3 regions of the Nonomuraea sp. NPDC050202 genome follow, and region 1 is predicted to be linked to each of the others. Evidence: riboswitches for the same ligand, from Rfam matches in the RefSeq annotation. Region 1 holds a riboswitch; each other region holds the start of a gene.
The links. Region 1 has a riboswitch for cyclic di-AMP ahead of AB0I79_RS26260 (hypothetical protein). Riboswitches for the same ligand answer to the same signal wherever they lie in the genome.

Region 1 (6,637 bases):
CTGGATGGTGCGGGCCTCCTACGACCAGAAGCCCTACCGCCGCTCCCTCATGCAGGTGTACGGCGCCACCGTGCACGCCAGCCCCTCCGCCGTGACGGGGGTGGGCAGCAAGATCCTGGCGGACGATCCTGGCTCCCCTGGCAGCCTGGGGATCGCGATCAGCGAGGCGGTCGAGGTGGCGGGCGCGTCACCCGACGCCAGGTACGCCCTCGGCTCCGTGCTCAACCACGTCCTGCTGCACCAGACGGTGATCGGCGAGGAGGCGCTCGCCCAGCTCCCTGAGATGCCGGACCTGGTGATCGGCTGCACCGGCGGCGGCTCGAACTTCGCCGGCCTGGCCTTCCCCTTCCTGCGGGAGAAGCTGGCGGGCCGGATCCGGACGGTGTTCCGGGCCGTGGAGCCGGCGGCCTGCCCGTCGTTCACGCGCGGCGCGTACGCCTACGACTTCGGCGACACGGCCGGCTTCACGCCGCTGCTCAAGATGCACACGCTGGGGCACTCGTTCGTGCCGGACCCGATCCACGCCGGCGGGCTGCGCTATCACGGCATGTCGCCGCTGTTGTCGCACATGTACGAGCTGGGCCTGTTCGAGGCGGTGACCCGCGCCCAGAACGAGTGCTTCGAGGCCGGCGTCCGCTTCGCCAGGACCGAGGGGATCGTGCCCGCGCCCGAGCCCACGCACGCGCTGGCCGAGACGATCGCCGAGGCGCTGCGCTGCAAGGAGAGCGGCGAGGAGAAGGTGATCCTGACGGCGCTGTGCGGTCACGGTCACTTCGATCTGGGGGCCTATGACCGGTACCTGGCGGGCGAGCTGGAGGACTACACGCTGCCGCAGGACCGCATCGACCAGGCGCTGACCGAGCTGCCGTCGTGAGCCGCCCTGGCGGGTGAGCCGCGGGTGGCCGCCGGAAGCGGGCGGCCACCCGCCGGTCATCGCGCCGTGGGGCGCTTGCCGTGGTTCGCCTTCTTCTTCTTGCGTGCCCTGCCCTTGCGTGCTCGCCTGGCCATAAGCTCGCCTCCGATGATCGGTGAGCCCTCACCGTCTCCTGCCGCGCTGACCAGCGCAAGCGTTCCCGCGTTAACTAACATTCCCCAACAATCCCGTGTCATAATTTGGTGGAATCTGTTGGAAGGAGCGGGCGTGCTCGCACAGCAGCGACAGCAGGCGATTCTCGAACGCGTGCGCAGCAACGGCGGCGTCCGGGTGGCCGACCTCGTACGCGAGCTCGGCGTCTCCGACATGACCATCCGCCGCGACCTCGAGGTGCTGGCCGAACGCGGGCTGCTGGAGAAGGTACACGGCGGCGCGACCGCGCTCGGCCCCGGCTCGACCGAGGAGCCCGGCTTCACCGCCAAGTCCGCGCGCCAGCAGCAGGAGAAGGAGGCCATCGCGCGCCACGCCGCCACGCTCGTCCGCCCCGGCACGGCCGTGGCGCTGTCGGCGGGCACCACCACGTGGGCGCTGGCCCGCCACCTGATCGGCGTGCCCGAGCTGACCGTGATCACCAACTCGATCCCGGTCGCCGACGTCTTCCACCGCAACCCGCGCGCCGATCGCACGGTCGTGCTGACCGGAGGCGTACGCACGCCGTCCGACGCCCTGGTGGGCCCCGTGGCCGTGGCCGCGATCCGCCGCCTGCACGTGGACACGCTCTTCCTGGGCGTGCACGGGATGAGCGTGCGTGCCGGGTTCACCACGCCCAACCTGCTGGAGTCCGAGACCGACAGGGAGCTGGTGACGGCCGCGACCCGGCTGGTCGTCCCCGCCGACCACACGAAGTGGAACACCGTCGGCATCAGCACCATCGCCGAGCTGAGCGAGGCCGACGTGGTCATCAGCGACGCGGGGCTGCCGGAGGACGCACGCACCGAGCTGGCCGAACGGGCCGGAGAACTGATCATCGCGGAGGCCTCGTCTTGAAGCGCACCATCACCCATCTGGCCGACGGCCGGGAGCTGATCTACTTCGACCGGCGTGACGACGCCGACAGGAGCGCGATCGACCGCCGGACCCTGGAGCCCCGCCCGGTGGCCTCCGAGCTGCGGTACGACCCGCTGACGGAGGAGTGGATCGCGATCGCCGGGCACCGGCAGACGCGCACGTTCCTGCCGACCGGTGGCACGGCCGAGTGCCCGCTGTGCCCGTCGTCGGACACGCGGTCGTCGGAGATCCCGTCCTACGACTACGACGTGGTCGTGTTCGAGAACCGATTCCCCTCTTTCTCCACAAATATCGGGACTTATGGGGAGCCGGGTGGACTGAGCGAGGTCCGTCCGGCCGTGGGGCGGTGCGAGGTGGTGTGCTTCACCTCCGACCACTCCTCCTCCTTCTCCAGGCTCTCCGACTCCCAGGTGGAGCTGGTCATGGAGGCGTGGGCCGACCGTACGGCCGAGCTGTCCCAGATCGAGGGCGTGGAGCAGGTGTTCTGCTTCGAGAACCGGGGCGAGGAGATCGGCATCACGCTGGCCCACCCGCACGGCCAGATCTACGCCTACCCGTACGTGACGCCCAGGACCAAGCTGCAGCTCGCCACCGCCGGGCGTTACACCAAGGGCAACCTGTTCGCCGACGTGCTGGCCGCCGAGCGGGAGGCGGGGACCCGGGTGGTGGCCGCCAACGAGCTGTGGACGGCCTTCGTGCCGGCCGCCGCGCGCTGGCCGTTCGAGGTGCACCTCTACCCGCACCGGCAGGTGCCCGACCTGGCGGCGCTCACCGAGGAGGAGCGGGCGGCGTTCGCGCCGCTGTACACCTCGGTGCTGCGGGCGTTCGACGGGCTGTTCGACATGACGATGCCGTACATCGCGGCCTGGCACCAGGCGCCGGTGCGGGAGGGCAGGGAGCTGGCGTACCTGCATCTGGAGCTGTTCAGCATCAGGCGGGCACCGAACAAGCTCAAGTTCCTGGCAGGATCGGAGTCCGCGATGGGCGCCTTCGTGAACGACGTGCTGCCGGAAGAGGCGGCACGCATGATTCGATCACAGATAGATCACTAATGGATTTCTAGTTAAGGTCGCATTACTCGTGATCTACCACTAATATCCCCATATGCACCGGCCGTAACGGCCGCAGCATGCCTAATCCCGGGCGCCTCGCCCGGGAGCCGGGGACCCAAACCGCACCTGGGGTGAATCCGCTACGGCGGTAGGGAATCGCACCTCCCATGCCCGAACCCGTCAGCTAACCCGGCCGGCAGAGGGAGAGGAAACATCCACGTGGCGGCTTCGTCCCCCGCGATCCTTGCCATCGGCCTCATCACCGCCACCGCCGTCGCCCTGTCGGCGGCCCCCGCCTCAGCGGCGCCCAAACCGACGGAAGCCGAGCTCCGTACCCAGCTCAAGCAGCTCAACAGCAAGGTCGACAAGCTCATCGAGCAGTACAACCTCAAGCGCGTCGAGCTGGCCAAGGCCCAGGAGGCCGCCAAGACGGCCGCCGCCAAGCTGGCCGCCGCCGAGCAGACGCTGGCCGGCGCCGAGCAGCGGGTCGCCGACATCGCCCGCCTGCGCTACCAGAACGGCGACCCCTCCTCGCTGCCGGGCTTCATGCTCCCGACGGACGCCGACAGCGCCGCCCTGCTCGAACAGCTCACGGCCGAGCAGCAGGCGCTCGTCGCGATCGTGGCCAAGGCCCGCGACGACAAGAAGAAGGCCAGCGAGGAGGCCGCCGCGCTGACGGCCAGGATCAAGTCGGACGCGGCCGAGGTGGACGAGCAGCGCGACGAGGCCGAGGACGTCATCGAGGACATCAAGGACAAGCTCGAAGACCTCATCCCGTACGGCACGGGCCGCAACGCCAACGGCACCTGGGCGCCCGAGCTGCCCACGGGCACCGACAACATCACCTCCCGTACGCGGCTGATGAAGGCCCAGGTGGAGAAGAACTTCTCGCTGCCGTACGCGGTGGGCTGCTTCCGCTCGGGCTCCAGCGGCGAGCACCCGCTCGGCCGGGCCTGCGACTTCATGATGAGCGCGGGCGGCGCGATGCCCACGGCCGTGAACAGCGCGCTCGGCGACCGGATCGCAGCCTGGGCGATCAAGAACCAGGGCAGGCTGGGCATCAAGTACGTGATCTGGAAGCAGCGGATCAACCAGGGGTCCGGCTGGCGCGCCATGTCCGACCGCGGCAGCGTCACCGAGAACCACTTCGACCACGTGCACATCTCGATGAACTAGCGAGCCGAAGGGTCAGGGCCGCTCGGGCGCTCGCGGGACGAGCAGCCCCCGGTTGAACGCCTCGGTGACGGCGGCGGCGCGGTCGCCCACGCCGAGCTTGGCGTAGATGTTCAGCAGGTGGCTCTTGACCGTGGCCTCGGTGATGAACAGCCGGGCGGCCGCCTCACGGTTGGTGTTCCCCGCCGCCACGAGTTCGAGCACCTCCAGCTCACGCTGGCTGAGCAGTTGCGGCGCGGGTGTCCTGACCCGGTTCATCAGCCGTGCCGCCACCGAAGGGGACAGCACGCTGTCGCCCTTGGCGGCGGCCCGCGCGCCTCGCAGCAGGTCCTCCCGGGGAGAGTCCTTGAGCAGGTAGCCGGTGGCGCCCGCCTCGATCGCCGGAAGGACGTGGCTGTCGCTGTCGTAGGTGGTCAGCACCAGCACGCGCGCGGTGACGCCGAGCCTGGTCAGCTCCTTGATCGCGGTGAGCCCGTCCATGCCGGGCATGCGCAGGTCCATCAGGATCACGTCGGGCCCGGCCTCCTGGGCGAGCCGTACGGCCGCGGCGCCGTCCGCGGCCTCGCCCACCACCTCGAACCCGGGCGCGGAGGCGAACATGCTGCTCAGCCCGTCCCTGACAACGGGGTGGTCGTCCGCGATCAGCAGTCGGATCGGGGTCTCGGCCGTGTGGTCGATCATGCGTGGCTCCCGGTCGGCGGAGTGGGGACGCGGGCGGAGATCCCGGTACCCAGGCCCGGCTCGGACTCGATCTGCAAGGTACCGGACAGTCCTTCGACGCGCTGGCGCATGATGGTCAGGCCGAAGCCGCCGCCGGACGGCTGCCGTGACATGGCCGTGCCGGCTTCGAGGCCCGCTGGATCGAAGCCCCTGCCGTCGTCACGTACGTCCAGTGCGACCTCGTGCTCCAGGTAGGACAGGGTCACCCCGACCCTGGTCGCGTGCGCGTGCTTGGCCACGTTGGCCAGTGCCTCCTGTGCCGTGCGCAGCAGCGCGAACTCGGCCTCCGGTGTCATCGGCCGTACCGTGCCGGTCGTCGTGACGTGCGCGGGCAGCCCGTGCAGCTTCGACCACCGGCCGGCGACGTCGGCGAGCGCGTCGCTCAGGCGCGCGGTCCGCAGCGGCTCGGGCCGCAGCGCGTCGACCGAGCGCCGCGCCTCGGCCAGGCTCTCCCTCGCCAGGTTCTTGACGGCGTCGAAGGGCCGGCGCCACGGCGCCGGGACCTCGTGCATCTGCTCGGCCGCCTGGAGCTGCGCGATGATGCCGGTCAGGCCCTGCGCCAGGGTGTCATGGATCTCGCGGGCCATCCGCTGGCGCTCGTCGAGCACGCCCGCCTCCCTGGCCTGGGCGAGCAGCTGGGCGTGCAGGCCGGCGTTCTCGGCGAGCGACGCCTCCAGCAGCCGGTTCGTCCGGCTCAGCTCCTCGAGGGTCTGCTCGCGCCGCTCCTCCTCCCTCTCGGCGACCCGCAGGACCCAGGCGCAGGCGCACATCATGACGATGTTGAAGGCGACGATGGTCACCAGCATCGCCACGCCGAACGCGTCCGTCCTGGGGATGCCGGACGCCTGCGCCGTACCGGCCAGGACCGCTGCGCCGGACACGCCCAGCAGCCGCCACGGCCAGCGCAGGACCGTGAAGGAGTAGATGTAGGCGGCAGGGGTGAAGAGCCCGAAGGCGGGTTGGCGGGCCACGAGGACCGCGGTGAGCACGAGCAGCCCCGCGACGAACATCCCCATGATCCGTGGCCGGCCCCACCAGCCGGGACGCAGGGTGAACATGCCGAGCATCCACGCGGCCGCCAGCCCGCACAGGCCGAGGTCGACGAGCAAGGAGCCGTCCACCCCGTCCGCCATGATCACCAGGATCGCGACGAGGAGCACCAGCAGCGCGTACGGAACCACGTTGACCAGAAGGAACGGCGGCTGTTGCGGAATCTTCCTGCTCACGGCTCCCTCTCCCGGCAGGATTCTATTCCCAGCGGAACCAGCGGATCGCGGCGAACGCGCACACCACCGCGTACGCCGCCAAGGTCTGAGCCCTCGATGCACTCCACGGTCCTGCGTTGCGAACCTCGATCACTGGCGGCATGCGTGCGTCCTTCCGGGCTCGGCCCCCTCGGGGTTGACGCGTTCAGCCCGCTATGACCAAGGCGTGCGCCGGCACCGGCCAGGAGGCGGGACCTGGCCGGCGGACGTTCCCGTGGGATCACCCGCACGCCGAAGGGCAGAACCTCACCTCGGGGTAGCGCGATGACGGCTTGTCCAGGAGCGGCCGCCGCTGCCCCTTCAGGTGCTGGTCGAGGAAGGCCGCCACGTACGTGCGGGTGAGCTCGGCGGAGCGCTGCGCGGGCAGGGCGCCGTAGGCGGGCGTGATGCCGAGGGAGCCCTGCAGCAGCGGGCCGTCGGTGAAGGACTGGTGATCCGCGCCCGTCACCACGATCCAGCGTTTCCACCCGGTCAGCAGCTTCCAG
Region 2 (6,637 bases), on a different contig from region 1:
GATGACGGTCACCGAGCGGCCCATCGAGCCTCCCGTCGAGCGGCCCGTCGAGCGGCCCCGGTTGTCCCCGGCCCGGATGCGGTCGGCCGACGTGATGCGGGTGGGCGCGGTCGGCCTGCGCACCCGGCCGCTGCGGGCGTTCCTGTCGGCGCTGGGCATCGCCATCGGCATCGCGGCCATGGTGGGCGTGGTCGGGCTCTCATCATCGTCGGGGGCCGAGCTCGACCGCCAGCTGTCGGCGCTGGGCACGAACCTGCTCACCCTCTCCTCGGGGTCCACGATCACGGGTGAGGCCGCCCAGATGCCGAAGGACGCCGAGGCGATGATCGAGCGGATCGGGCCGGTGGAGGCGGTCTCGTCCATCGGCAAGGTGGGCGAGGCCAAGGTCTACCGCTCGGAGCAGATCCCGGAGGCCCAGACCGGCGGGCTCACCGCGTACGCGGCCCGCCTCGACCTGCCCGCCACCGTGGGCGCGACCCTGCGCAGCGGAGCCTGGCTGAACGCGGCCACCGAACGCTACCCGGCCGCTGTGATCGGCTCGCTGACCGCCGAGCGGCTCGGCATCGGCGCGGCGGGCCCGGACACCCAGATCGTCGTCGGCGGCGTGCGGTTCACGGTCGTCGGCGTCCTGGAGCCCGTGGCGCTGGCCGCGGAGCTGGACAGCGGCGTGCTCGTCGGCTGGCCGGTGGCGGAGGAGCGGCTGGGTTTCGACGGCCACCCGACCACGCTCTACACCCGCTCGGAGGAGGCCAAGCTGGAGTCGGTACGCCAGGTGCTGGCGGGCACGGCCAACCCGGAGGCGCCGAACGAGGTGGACATCTCCCGCCCGTCCGACGCGCTGGCGGCCAAGCAGGCCACCAGCCAGGCGTTCGCCAACCTGCTGCTGGGCGTGGGCGCGGTGGCCCTGCTCGTGGGCGGGGTCGGCGTGGCCAACACGATGGTCATCTCGGTCCTGGAGCGCCGCGCGGAGATCGGCCTGCGCCGCTCGCTCGGGGCGACCAGGGGGCAGATCAGGACGCAGTTCCTGGCCGAGTCGCTGCTGCTGTCGGCGCTGGGGGGCACCGGCGGCGTCCTGCTGGGGACGGCGGTGACGATGGGGTACGCGCTCTACAGCGGCTGGCCCTCGGTCGTGCCGGCCTGGGCCACGGTCGGCGGCCTGGCCGCGACCCTGCTCATCGGCGCCGTCGCCGGCCTCTACCCGGCCATCCGCGCCTCCCGCCTGTCCCCGACCGAGGCCCTGTCCACGCCGTAGCCGCAGGGAGCCGAGTAGCCGCCCGGGCGGCTACTCGGCCGCGTAGCAGGTCGTCTTGCCCACCACCCGGACCCCGGCCTTCTCCCCGGAGAGCACGGTCAGCTCGAACTCCAGCCGGGTCCGGGGGTTGCGCAGCACCGCCACGCCCTGGTCGTGGTCCCGCAGGTCGAGATCGTCGACGACCTTGTCGTAGCCGAGTGCCCGCAACCGCTCCAGCAGCCCGTCCGTCGCTTCAGCCAGGTCGCTTTCCGCCTGGACGAAATGCCGTAACTGCCCAGGGACGCAGGTGTCGTCGTCGGCCCGCCGCACGGACGACAGATGCAGCTCGGTGGCCCTGACCAGCTCACCGGCGTCGGCGTCGAGCTGCCTGCTGGCCGCTTCCAGGGTGGGCGGCTCGGACGCGGCCGTGCACGCCGTAACCGCCGCGACACAGAAGAGCATCGCGGACAGGGCGTGTCGGCGGGCGCGCACGAGGGGACCCTATCGAAGATCACCGCTAGCTAACGAGTGAATCACGCAAAAAGCACGGCAGTGTCACCTCGCATCGGCATAAACCGGTTCTTTCAGGGCAGATTGCCACCTTGTATGGCAGGCAGCCCCCGGAGCCGGATGACCTTCGAAACAGATGAGCGAGCACGCGTCACCCTCGTTCCGCACCCCTTCGGCCTGCGCATCACCGGCGAGATCGACCGCGGCAACCGTCACCTGCTCGCCGGCGCCCTCGGCTGGGCCCTCCTGGCGGGCAGCCACGACATCCGCCTCGACCTGTCCGGCCTGACCTTCATCGACGTGGCGGGCATGCGCCTCATCATCGTCGCCGCCGCGCGATTACCCGCGGACCGCGAGCTGATCCTCGACCCGATCTCGCCCGTGGTCCGCCGCGTCCTTTCCCTGACCGGCTGGGAGCAGGCTCCCGGCCTGCGCGTTCGCCTCTGACCCTGGGTCAGGGCCGCCACCGCCGCTGGTCCGTCTCCTTCTCGTACGGCTGCGCGTCCGGATACGTCAGCAGCTCCACCGTCCCGCCCCAGGGCATCCGGCAGTAGACGAACCGGTTGCGCTCGCCCGCCTCGGGCCCCGGCAGCGGCACCGGCTCCGACAGCCGGACCCCGCCCGCCTCAGCGACCAGGCGCAACGCCTCGTCCAGGTCGTCCACGTACAGGGCGACGTGCTGCCACCCGAGGTCGCACGGCAGCGCGGCCCCGCCCTGCCGCGGCCCGCTGAACTCGAACAGCTCGATCCCCGGCCCGTTGGGCAGGCGCAGCATGCGCACCGCGACCTCGGCCGTGCCCTGCGGCACCCCGAGCCGCCGCTCGGTCGCCCAGCCGCCCTTGGGGCCTTGCGCGCGGGGGAGGGTGTCGTAGAGCACCTCGGCGCCGAACGCGCGGGCGAAGAACTCGGTGGCCGCGTCGAGGTCGGGCACCGTCACCCCGACGTGGTCGATGCCGCGGACGGTCATGCGCTGCCTCCTGTTCTGGCCAGGGCGTCGAGCTTGCGCTCGATGCGGTCGAGCCGGGTACGCAGCTCCGCCACGTCACCCCGCTCGGCGGTCTCCTCGTCGGGCCGCAGCCTGACCAGCACGGCGCCGCCGGGCTCCAGCCGCACCAGGCTCGTGTCGGCCACGCTCGTACCGCCTCTGAGCTGGATCGCCACGTCGACATCGGCCTGCCGCACGCCCAGCCGCCGCAGCGCCGCGTGCACGTAACCCCCGTCGCGGGCCAGCACGATCGGGCTGCCCTCGACCAGCCTGCCGATCGCCGGCACCGTCGCCGCGAGCCGCACCACGACCGCGTTCACCGCCATCAGGATCACCAGCCCGGCCAGGCCGCCGGCCAGCGAGTCGTCAGGCCCGATGATCGCGTTCTGCACGACGTTGCTCATCAGCAGCATGACCACGAAGTCGAAGTTGTTGAGCTGGGCGATGCCCCGCTTGCCGCCGATGCGCAGCAGCGCCGCCACGGTCACGTACACCGCGACGGTCCTGACGGCCTTGTCGGCGAGTGAGACCCCGCTGTGGAACAGGTCGTCGATCATGTACGGCCGCCACGGAGCCTCCCGATCAGGCCCAGCTCGTCCACGCACCGGCCCAGCCCCAGCGCCACGCACTCCAGCGGGCGCTCCGCCCTGCGCACGGGCATGCCCAGCGTCTCCCGCAGCCGCCGCCCGAGCCCGCGCAGCAGCGATCCGCCGCCGACGAGCACCGCGCCGTGCTCTCCGAGGTCGGCGGCCAGCTCGGCCGGGCAGCGCTCCACCGTCTCCATCGCCGCCCGCGCGATCGACTCGACCGGCTGCCCGGTGGCCTCGAAGATGTGCTGGACGGGCAGCGTCAGCTCCCGCTCGCGGCCGGTGCCGGGGTCGCGGGCCCGCACGACGACGTGCCCGTCGTGCGCGTGCCGCTTGGCCGACTCGGCCTCGCGGTCGTCGAGCTGCAGCCCGTGCTCGCGCTCCACGAAGCGGGCGATGGCCCTGTTCACGGCCTGCCCGCCGTACGGCACCGAGCCGGTCGCCACCACGGACTCGCCGGACAGCACGGCGATCCGCGCGGCGTCGCGGCCGATGTCGATCACCATGTGCCCGGTGCGGTCGGCGGGTGAGATGCCCGAGCCGAGCGCCACGGCCAGCGCGTGCGGGACCAGGTGCACGGTCCTGGCGTCCGCCTCGTACGCGATGTCCTGCAGCGCCTCGCGGTCGATCGGGGTGGAGTCGCAGGGCAGCGCCATGACCAGGCGCGGCCTGGCGTACGGGTGCCAGTGCACCTTGCGCAGGAAGTGCCGGATCATGCGCCGGGCGAGCTCGGCGTCGGCAGGCAGCCCGCCGCTGACCGGCCAGTGGGTGTGCCCGCCGGAGTCGGCGGCGGCCTCCGCGCCGTACCCGACGATCTTGCCCGTGCGGTCGTCGCACATGACGACCGAGGGCTCGTCGAGCACGATGCCCTTGCGTTTGACGTAGATCCGCGTGCTCGCCGCTCCCAGATCCATCGCCAGGTCACGACCGAGGAGTCTCATCGCGGGATTACTTTCCGGATCCGTTCCAACACAACACCACGAACGGAACGGATCCCCTTTACCTGTTACCCCTGGAACTGTGATCGACGAAGACCGCGAGGCCGAGCGTTACGACGCGGCCCGCGGCGGGCCGGTCCGGTCGTCGCCGGGGCGGCCCGGCACGGGCTGCGGCCGGGCGGCGAGTCGCGGTTCGCCGGCCACGGGCAGGGCCGCTCGGGCGGTCCCGGCCCGGTCTTCCGCTTGCTGTCTTTCACCGCGCAGTGAGCCCGGTTTCGCGTCATAAGCAGTGCCGTGCGAAGCTGTGAACTGTCCCCAACACCATGGAGGTCCTCATGGCGGATACACCGGAGCCGGAAGTCAGCGAAACTCCCGAGGACGAGCTGAAGCGCAAGTTCCGCGAGGCGCTGGAGCGCAAGCGCAACCAGCACGGCGGATCGGGCGCGGGTGGCAGGGGCGGCGACCCATCCAAGATCCACGGGGCGCACGGTCCGGCTGCGAGTAAAAGATCGTTCAGGCGCAAGAGCGGCGGCTGACGCTGGAATTCTGCGGGGGTACGGCGTGCCGTGCCCCCTTTTCCTTTGCCTGGACAGGTAGATCTTTCGCCCGATTCGTGAAGAATCGTTTGCAGATGTCCGTTTCCGTGGCTACTGTAATCGCCATTACCAGCCGGTGACCCAGTCCTTACCCCAGGAGGACGGCCGGTTGGCGCCGAATCCCGAACTTCGGGAACCGGGGAACCACCTCCGTTGGGGTGAATCCGGCTCCGTGCCGGTAGGGCAACTCCACCGCCCGAACCCGTCAGCTAACCCGGTAGGCGTGATGGAGAGGACAACTTACCCCATGCATCAGCGCGTCGTACCCCCGGACCGCGTCTTGACGGCCGCCTGCTGAGCGGCCCCCTTCCTCAAAGGCTCGTATCTTGCGCTCCGCGTAGCGACCTCGCGGCGCTCTGCCCCGCTGCGCCCTCATCCCCTGAGTGCAACCTCCCTGTCCCCCAGTGAAGGGTTTTGCTGCTTCATGTATGCCCGTTTTGGCCTGCGTTCCCTCGCCGTGCTGACCGCCTCCGCCGCCTGCGCGATGAGCATCGCCGGCACGGCCGCCCACGCCGACACCGACACCGGTGAAAAGATCTTGCTCAAGGGCTCGACCACTGCCTCGTACTTCTGGGACGACGCCTCCGGCCGCGCCGGTGACACGGGCCTGCCGGCCAGTGGCAAGCCGATGCAGAAGGGGCTGGCCGCCAGCCCGAGCTGGCCGCTGCTGACCGAGGGTTACGTGGTCTACAAGGGCAAGAAGATGCCCTTCTTCGTGGGTGACCGCGGGCCGGGCGCGCCCTCCAATCGCGGCATCATGCTGGACCTCGACGCCAAGACGTTCGCCGAGCTGACCGGCGGCGAGTTCAACTCCAGCACGCTGGGCGTGGACGGCATCGGCGGCCAGGGCCACATCGAGGTCGACTACGTCATCACCAAGTGGGGCGACGGCGTGGGCAAGAAGAACTACCCGGTGCCGTTCTCGACCGGCGCCTGGGCCGAGCGCGACACCAACCCGGCGACCCCGCCGCAGGCCGAGGAGGACTCCTCCGCCGCGGGCGGCAGCCTCCCTGACGCCCCCGCGGACGAGCCGGAGAAGGAGTCCGGCCTGGTCGGCACCGCGCTGATGGCCGGCGTGCTGTCCGTGGCGGGCGGTGGCGCGCTGCTCGGCGGGGAGCGCCTGCGGGCCGCGTTCATGAAGCGCTGAGCTCCCGCATCAAATCGGAGCGGATGACCTTTACGTGACGACGACCAGAATGTCATTCTGGTCGTCGTGACCATCCGCGCAGCCGCGAACGGCATCGACATCGCCTACGAGAGCTTCGGCTCACCCACCGGGCGCCCGCTGCTCCTCATCATGGGGCTCGGCGCCCAGCTCATCCAATGGGACGAGGGGTTCTGCGAGCTCCTGGCGGAGCAGGGACACCACGTCGTACGGTTCGACAACCGCGACGCGGGCCTGTCCACGCACCTCCACGAGCACGGCCTGCCCGCGATGGGAGCCGCGCCGCCGTACCTGCTGGACGACCTGGCCGACGACACCGCGGCCCTCATGGACGCGCTCGGCTGGCCGGCGGCCCACGTCGTGGGCGCCTCGATGGGCGGCATGATCGCCCAGACGCTGGCCATCCGGCACCCCGGCCGGGTGCTGACCCTGACCTCCATCATGTCCACGCCGGGCCCCTCCGTGGCCCCGCCCACGGAGGCCGCCGCCGCCGTCCTGATGGGCAGGCCGGCCGAGGGCCGCGAGGCGGTGCTGGAGCAGGCGGTGCGGACCTGGTCGTCCATCGGCTCGCCGGGCTACGAGCTGGACCGGGAGAAGATCAGGGCGACGGCCGGGCTGGCCTACG
Region 3 (6,637 bases), on a different contig from region 1:
GCGGCCCTGGTCAGCTCCTCGACGGTGAAGCCGGACGCCGTGCCGTGCGGCGCGGGCTGCATGGCGTACACCTCGTCCCTGAACGCCAGCCAGTTCGCCGCCGGGACGCAGCGGGCGGCCGCGGCGGCGCGGATGGAGTTGGAGCGCATGGGCTCGTCCCCGAAGATCGTCACGGTGTGGAAGACGACCTTGACCTTGCCCTCCTGCGCGAGTTTCCTGATCGTGGCGTCTACCTTGGAGTGCATGTCCTTGCAGACGGGACAGTCGAAGTCCTCGTACACGTCCAGCACGGGAGCGTCGCTCCCCAGGTCGGCCAGGACCATCGAGCCGTCCGCCTGCCGGGTGAGCGTCACCTCACCGGACGACGACGCGCCCGCCTGGGAGAACGCCAGCACCCCGAGTACGGCGATCGCCACGCACGCCAGCGCGACCGCCATCAACCGCTTCTTCATCAGCCCACTCTCACCTCATTGATCGCGCAGACCCTACCCGAAACGGAGCAAATGGCCGCATGAAGGCATACCTCCTCGACGCCGCCGTAGCGCGGTACGTGTCCGAGCACACCACAGCCCCCGACCCCCTGCTGGCAGCGCTGGAGCGGGAGACCGCCGAGGTCGCGGGCGAGGACGCGACCATGCAGATCTCCTTCGACCAGGGCCGGCTGCTCACCATGATCACGCAGCTCATGGCGCCGCGGGTGGCCGTGGAGGTGGGAACGTTCACCGGATATTCGTCCATCTGCATCGCGCGCGGGCTGTCCGGCGGCACGCTGCACTGCTTCGACGTGAGCGAGAAGTGGACGTCCATCGCCCGCCGCTACTGGCACGAGGCGGGCCTCGACGATCGGGTGACGCTCACGATCGGGCCGGCCGCGGACACGCTCACCGCCTTCGACCAGCAGATCGACCTGGCCTTCCTGGACGCCGACAAGCAGAACTACCCGGTCTACTACGAGCTGCTGATGGACCGGCTGCGGCCGGGCGGGCTGATCCTGGCGGACAACACCCTGCGGCGGGGCTGGGTGGCCGATCCCGCGCACGACGAGCCGACGACCGTGCAGATGCGGCAGTTCAACGATCTGGTGATGGAGGATCCCCGGGTGACCGTCGTGATGCTGCCCGTGGCCGACGGGATGACGCTGATCAGAAAGAACTAGCGCCGCACGCCCTGTATTCACACACCCGTTCCGGCATACGCTCTGTCACTCCGCCGCCAGAAAGGACGGAGTGCATGGCCGTGCCCCTCGAAGAGCGATTCCGTACCGTGCGTGAATTGCACCCCGAATATCGGGTGGAAACGGTGAGCGGCCGGATCGTGGTCAACGAGGCGGGCACCTGGCAGCACAACACGTGCATGTTCCGGGTGCTGCGCGGGCTGCTCGCCCCGGCGGTCGAGCGGGGCTGGCAGATCTGGCCGAACATCACCGTCTACCTGGGCCGTCAGGCCGATCGGTACGTGCCGGACCTGACGGTGGTGCCCCGGGCGCCGCGGTTGCACAAGGATTACGCGGTGCACGGGGATTCGACGCTGCTGCTCGTCGACATCGTTTCTTCGGGCAGTTCCTACGACGACCTCTACGTCAAGCCGCGCAGTTACTCGCCGGCCGGGGTGCCGCTCTATCTGGTGGTCGATCCGGCGCAGCGGACGGTGCGGCTCTTCAGCGAGCCGGGTGGCCGCGCATACGGCCGGGAAACGGTCGCGACGCTCACCGAGCCGCTGTTCCTGCCGGCGCCGTGGGAATTGTCGCTGAATACCGGGGAATGGTGGTGAGCCCTGCCGGGAGGGCTCACCACCGGCCGGTTCAGCCGATCTTGTGGATCCAGTTGTGGGTGTCGGGGCGGGCGCCGTACTGGATGCCGACGAGCTCCTCGCGCACCCGCATCGTCACCGGGCCCGGCGTGCCGTCGGCCACGGTCCAGGAGCGGTCGGCGCCCTTGACCGTGCCGACCGGCGTCACCACGGCCGCCGTGCCGCACGCGAACACCTCGGTGAGGTCGCCGGACGCGCTCGCCTCCTGCCACTCGTCCACCGTGATGAGCCGCTCCTCCGTCTCCAGCCCCAGATCGCCGGCCAGCTCCAGGATCGACTCGCGGGTGATGCCGGGCAGCAGGGTGCCGGTGAGGGCGGGCGTGACGAGCTTGTCGCCGAAGACGAAGAACAGGTTCATCCCGCCCATCTCCTCGACGTACCGGTGCTCCTGCGCGTCCAGCCACACGACCTGGTCGCAGCCGTTCTCCACCGCCTGCCGCTGCGCCACGAACGCCGCGGCGTAGTTGCCGCCGCACTTGGCGAAGCCGGTGCCGCCGGGGGCGGCGCGGGTGTACTCGGTGGACAGCCAGACGGAGACGGGCTTGACGCCACCGGTGAAGTACGAGGCGGCCGGCGAGGCGATGACCATGTACTTGTAGGTCTTCGACGGGTAGTTGACCCCGAGCCCCGCCTGGGTGGCGATCATGAAGGGGCGCAGGTAGAGGCTGTGCCCCTCGGTGGTGGGCACCCACTCCTTGTCGGTCTGGACGAGCAGCTCCAGCGACTCGACGAACGTCTCCTCCGGCAGCTCGGGCATGGCCATGCGCGCGGCCGAGCGGTTGAAGCGGCCGGCGTTGGCGTACGGGCGGAAGGTGACGATCGAGCCGCCGATCTGCCGGTAGGCCTTCAGGCCCTCGAACAGCTCCTGCGCGTAGTGGAAGACCGAGGTGGCGGGGTCGAGCGAGAGCGGACCGTACGGCATGAGCCTGGCGTCGTGCCAGCCCTCGCCCTCGGTGTAGTCGATCGAGATCATGTGATCGGTGAACGTCTGCCCGAATCCGGGGTTCGCCAGTACCTGCTCCCGCTCGGCTGCGGTGCGAGCGTGGTCGGATAGCTGCACGTCGAAGCTGAGCTTCTGAGCGATGGTCATGACGGCGGTCCTTCTCTCTACGGTCTACCGAAATCTACCGGAATCCGGTCACCCCTCCGGGAGCTGTCGCGCTCCCGGGGGGCGGTCCGTACTTCCTATTGTCTCGCTATATGGGATGGCAAGCGGTTGATGGGGTGGTTGGTCCGATTACCGCCGTGGCCTGGGTACACGAAAACGCGCCCGGCAGTCCTCCTCGGACCGCCAGGCGCGTACGGGGCTAGGCGGTCCTAGCCGGATACTCGCGCGGTGATGTCGTCGCCGATCTCGCTGGTGCTGCGGCTTGCCCCGCGCCCGGCGATGTCGTCGGCGACCGCCCGCTCGACCCTGGCCGCCTCGTCGTGCAGGCCGAGGTGGTCGAGGAGCATGGAGACGGACAGGATCGTCGCGGTGGGGTCGGCCTTGCCCTGGCCGGCGATGTCGGGGGCGCTGCCGTGCACCGGCTCGAACATGCTGGGCGCCGCGCCCTCCGGGTTGATGTTGCCGCTGGCCGCCAGGCCGATGCCGCCGGCGATGGCCGCGCCGAGGTCGGTGATGATGTCGCCGAACAGGTTGTCGGTGACGACCACGTCGAAGCGCTCGGGCTGGGTCACGAAGAACATCGAGGCCGCGTCGATGTGGCAGTAGTCGGTGGTGACCTCCGGGTACTCCTCGGCCACGCGGTTGACCGTGCGCTGCCACAGGTCGCCGGCGAAGGTGAGCACGTTCGTCTTGTGGACGAGGGTCAGCTTCCTGCGCGGCCGGGACTTGGCCTTCTCGAACGCGTAACGCACCACGCGCTCGACGCCGTGGGCGGTGTTGAGCGACTCCTGGGTGGCGATCTCGTGCGGCGTGCCGCGCCGCATGACGCCGCCCGTGCCGGCGTAGAGGCCCTCGGTGCCCTCACGCACGACGATCATGTCGATGTTCTCCGTCGGCGTGTCGGCCAGGGGGGTCGCCACGCCGGGGAACAGCTTGACCGGCCGCAGGTTGACGTAGTGGTCGAAGGCGAAGCGGAGTCGCAGCAGGAGGTCGCGCTCGAGGATGCCGGGCGGCACGCTGGGGTCGCCGATGGCGCCGAGCAGGATCGCGTCGTAGCCGCGCAGCTCGTCGAGCACCGAGTCGGGGAGAGTCTCGCCGGTACGGTGGTAGCGTGCGGCTCCCAGGTCGTAGTGCGTGGGCTCGATCTTCGTGCCTACTGCCTCCAGGACCTTGAGCCCTTCGGCGACGACCTCGGTGCCGATGCCATCCCCAGGGATGACGGCCAGGCGGATGTTACGCGACTCCATGACGGCAACCATACCGGCTCGTCTCGTCTGACGAACACACCATCTCATTTTCCGGACGTCCGGTTTGGGGGGATTGCGACCTTTTGACCGTTTCGTTAGAGTCCGTCGAGCCTAATCCACGCAGCCGCTGCGTGGAGCCGGGGACCCACTTTCCCCCAGGGGCGAATCGGCGGTCATCGCCGTAGGGCTGTCTTCCAGGCCCGAGCCCGTCAGCTAACCCGGTCGGCCGCATGGAAGGACAGTGCTCTGTCTCGCACCGCCATCGTCCTGGCAGCAGCTTCTGCCGGACTCATCCTGGCCACCCCCGCCGCCCAGGCGGCCACCGGCGACGAGGTCGCCGCCCGGTCCGCCACCGACAAGGACACCACCACCCTCACCGGCGCCGAGATCCGGCGCATCAGGCAGGCCCAGGCGCCCAGACCCGCCTGGAAGATCGCCCTCGACTTCGCCATGAACAAGCGCGGCATCCCGTACGTCTGGGGCGGAACCAGCGATCGAGGGTACGACTGCTCGGGGCTCATGCTTCGGGCGTACGAGAAGGCGGGGATCGACCTGCCGAGAACGGCCCGCGAGCAGTACGGGGCCTTCTCCAGGAAGATCTCCTGGAACGATCTAAGACCCGGCGACCTGGTGTTCTTCAGCAACCTGGGCCACGTCGGGATGATCTCCAAGCCCGGCCACATGGTGCACGCGCCGCGGTCGGGCGACGTGGTGAAGGAGGAGAAGCTCTCCGACTGGCGCAGGCAGGCCTTCGTCGGTGCCGTCCGGCCGGACCCCAAGGGCGTGCGCCAGTGGGCCGAACAGCTCGAACAGCGCCGCGAATCCGTACCCGCCGACGTGACCGCCACCCTCTGAGAAGCCCGAGCGGCCCCGCTTTCCCCCGCGGGGCCGCTCGCCCTCCTCAGCAGGCGGTCAGGGCACGATCGGGGCGGCGAGGTGCGCCACGAAGCACGGGTTCGGGTAGTCGTCGGCGAAGTCCTTCGGCTCGCCCCGATAGTCGCCCCGGATCTCGACGTGCACCGGGTCGAAGATCTTCGGGCAGGGCACGTCCGGCCGGTACCTGATCCGGTCCAGGTCGCCGCCGAACTCGTCCAGCCTGTCGCAGGCGGCGACGGGGTCGGGGTGGACGCCGCCTTCCGGACGGCAGGTCAGGAACCACTGCGTGGTGCTGCCGCCGTGGTAGGTGGTGATGCGCAGGTAGGACTCCTGCGCGTGGGCGGGGACGGCGAGCAGCGCCGCGACGGTCAGAGCGGGCAGGGCTACGGTCGCGGCGCGACGGATCACGCTCAGGGAAGCGCGCATGGGGGAACCTCCTGCAGGGATGAATACGTAGAGCGACGCTATCAACACTCTTCGTATCCAGAAGGGCAGGTGTTGGTACCACGGGCGTAGCGTGTCGGATATGTCATCCGAGAAGGTGCACCTGACCGGGGAGAAGGCGACGCTCCTGGCCACCCTGTACGGCAGAGCGCTCGACGCGACCTCCCCGCACCCGATACTCGGCGACCGGATGGCGGCGGAGGCGATCGAGCGGATCGACCAGGCCATCCATCCGGGGCTGCGCTGCCTGGAGGCGGTGAGCGCGTTCGACATCGACGGCTTCGATCGCCTGTCGGCCGTGCACCGGACGGTGGCCTCGATCATCAAGCTCGTGCCCGCGCTACGGCGGACAGCCGTCTTCTACCGGCTCGAATTCTGAGGGGCGCCGCCGTTGTCGCGGCGGTCCAGCGCGGTCTGCAGGGCCTCGGCGGCCTCGTCCTGCTGCTCTTCGGTGCGGTTCCAGGCGTACATGTCGTACATGTGACTCAGCTCATTTCGCGGACGCGTTCCAGTGGGAAGCCGGACTCCGGTCGCGAATCCGACCGGGCCTGATCTCGTGGTCCGGGTCACGGACCGGACGAATGGGACTTACTGGCCGACACAACGCCGCACTCCGCGGCGGGTCGTCGACCTGCCCTAACAGGCCCCGCCGCGGCAGGCAATGAGTACGAACACCTGGCGCATTAGCAGCCACAGTACCCGAGGATCTGCTCGGAAGTCCTAGTATCTTGCATGCTGAGACACAAAGGGCCGCCACCCGGACGGGTGACGGCCCTTGCGCGAGATCCGGGAGGTCAGTCCTCCAGGTCCACCGAGCGGCCGCTCTCGGCGCCGATCTCGGACCCGATCTGCTCGACGACCTCGGCGGGGATGGCGGAGTCGACGGTCAGCGCGATGAGCGCCTTGCCGCCCTTGACGTCACGGGCCACCTGCATCGAGGCGATGTTGATGCTGTGCTCGCCCAGGAGCCTGCCCACCACGCCGACGATGCCGGGGCGGTCGGTGTAGGTGTAGAAGCACAGGTGGGCCGTCGGCTCGATCTCCATCTCGTAGCCGTTGACCTCGACGATCTTGGTGATCTGCCGGGGGCCGGAGAGCGTGCCGGAGACCGACACGGTGCGGCCGTCGGCGAGCACGCCGCGCACGGTCACCA

Region 2: linked by a shared signal. The riboswitch ahead of AB0I79_RS15885 (hypothetical protein) and the one ahead of AB0I79_RS26260 (hypothetical protein) in region 1 are both predicted to bind cyclic di-AMP.
Region 3: linked by a shared signal. The riboswitch ahead of AB0I79_RS14895 (C40 family peptidase) and the one ahead of AB0I79_RS26260 (hypothetical protein) in region 1 are both predicted to bind cyclic di-AMP.

Annotation. Positions count from the first base shown of each region.
Region 1 covers NZ_JBFALF010000010.1:17,913-24,549, forward strand. The annotation lists partial or broken gene AB0I79_RS26245 (TrpB-like pyridoxal phosphate-dependent enzyme) at 1-874, shown strand, start outside; gene AB0I79_RS26250 (DeoR/GlpR family DNA-binding transcription regulator) at 1,142-1,921, shown strand; gene galT (galactose-1-phosphate uridylyltransferase) at 1,918-2,994, shown strand; cyclic di-AMP (ydaO/yuaA leader) riboswitch at 3,063-3,207, shown strand; gene AB0I79_RS26260 (hypothetical protein) at 3,214-4,170, shown strand; gene AB0I79_RS26265 (response regulator transcription factor) at 4,183-4,848, opposite strand; gene AB0I79_RS26270 (sensor histidine kinase) at 4,845-6,113, opposite strand; gene AB0I79_RS26275 (alpha/beta hydrolase) at 6,373-6,637, opposite strand, start outside.
Region 2 covers NZ_JBFALF010000004.1:448,018-454,654, forward strand. The annotation lists gene AB0I79_RS15845 (ABC transporter ATP-binding protein) at 1-2, shown strand, start outside; gene AB0I79_RS15850 (ABC transporter permease) at 77-1,252, shown strand; gene AB0I79_RS15855 (hypothetical protein) at 1,283-1,723, opposite strand; gene AB0I79_RS15860 (STAS domain-containing protein) at 1,862-2,188, shown strand; gene AB0I79_RS15865 (VOC family protein) at 2,196-2,708, opposite strand; gene AB0I79_RS15870 (YetF domain-containing protein) at 2,705-3,283, opposite strand; gene AB0I79_RS15875 (rod shape-determining protein) at 3,280-4,254, opposite strand; gene AB0I79_RS15880 (DUF5302 domain-containing protein) at 4,587-4,787, shown strand; cyclic di-AMP (ydaO/yuaA leader) riboswitch at 4,951-5,086, shown strand; gene AB0I79_RS15885 (hypothetical protein) at 5,272-5,994, shown strand; gene AB0I79_RS15890 (alpha/beta fold hydrolase) at 6,061-6,637, shown strand, end outside.
Region 3 covers NZ_JBFALF010000004.1:251,180-257,816, reverse strand. The annotation lists gene AB0I79_RS14920 (thioredoxin domain-containing protein) at 1-452, opposite strand, end outside; gene AB0I79_RS14915 (O-methyltransferase) at 512-1,156, shown strand; gene AB0I79_RS14910 (Uma2 family endonuclease) at 1,231-1,770, shown strand; gene AB0I79_RS14905 (branched-chain amino acid aminotransferase) at 1,802-2,899, opposite strand; gene AB0I79_RS14900 (3-isopropylmalate dehydrogenase) at 3,127-4,164, opposite strand; cyclic di-AMP (ydaO/yuaA leader) riboswitch at 4,263-4,407, shown strand; gene AB0I79_RS14895 (C40 family peptidase) at 4,615-5,019, shown strand; gene AB0I79_RS14890 (SSI family serine proteinase inhibitor) at 5,077-5,466, opposite strand; gene AB0I79_RS14885 (hypothetical protein) at 5,567-5,863, shown strand; gene serA (phosphoglycerate dehydrogenase) at 6,279-6,637, opposite strand, start outside.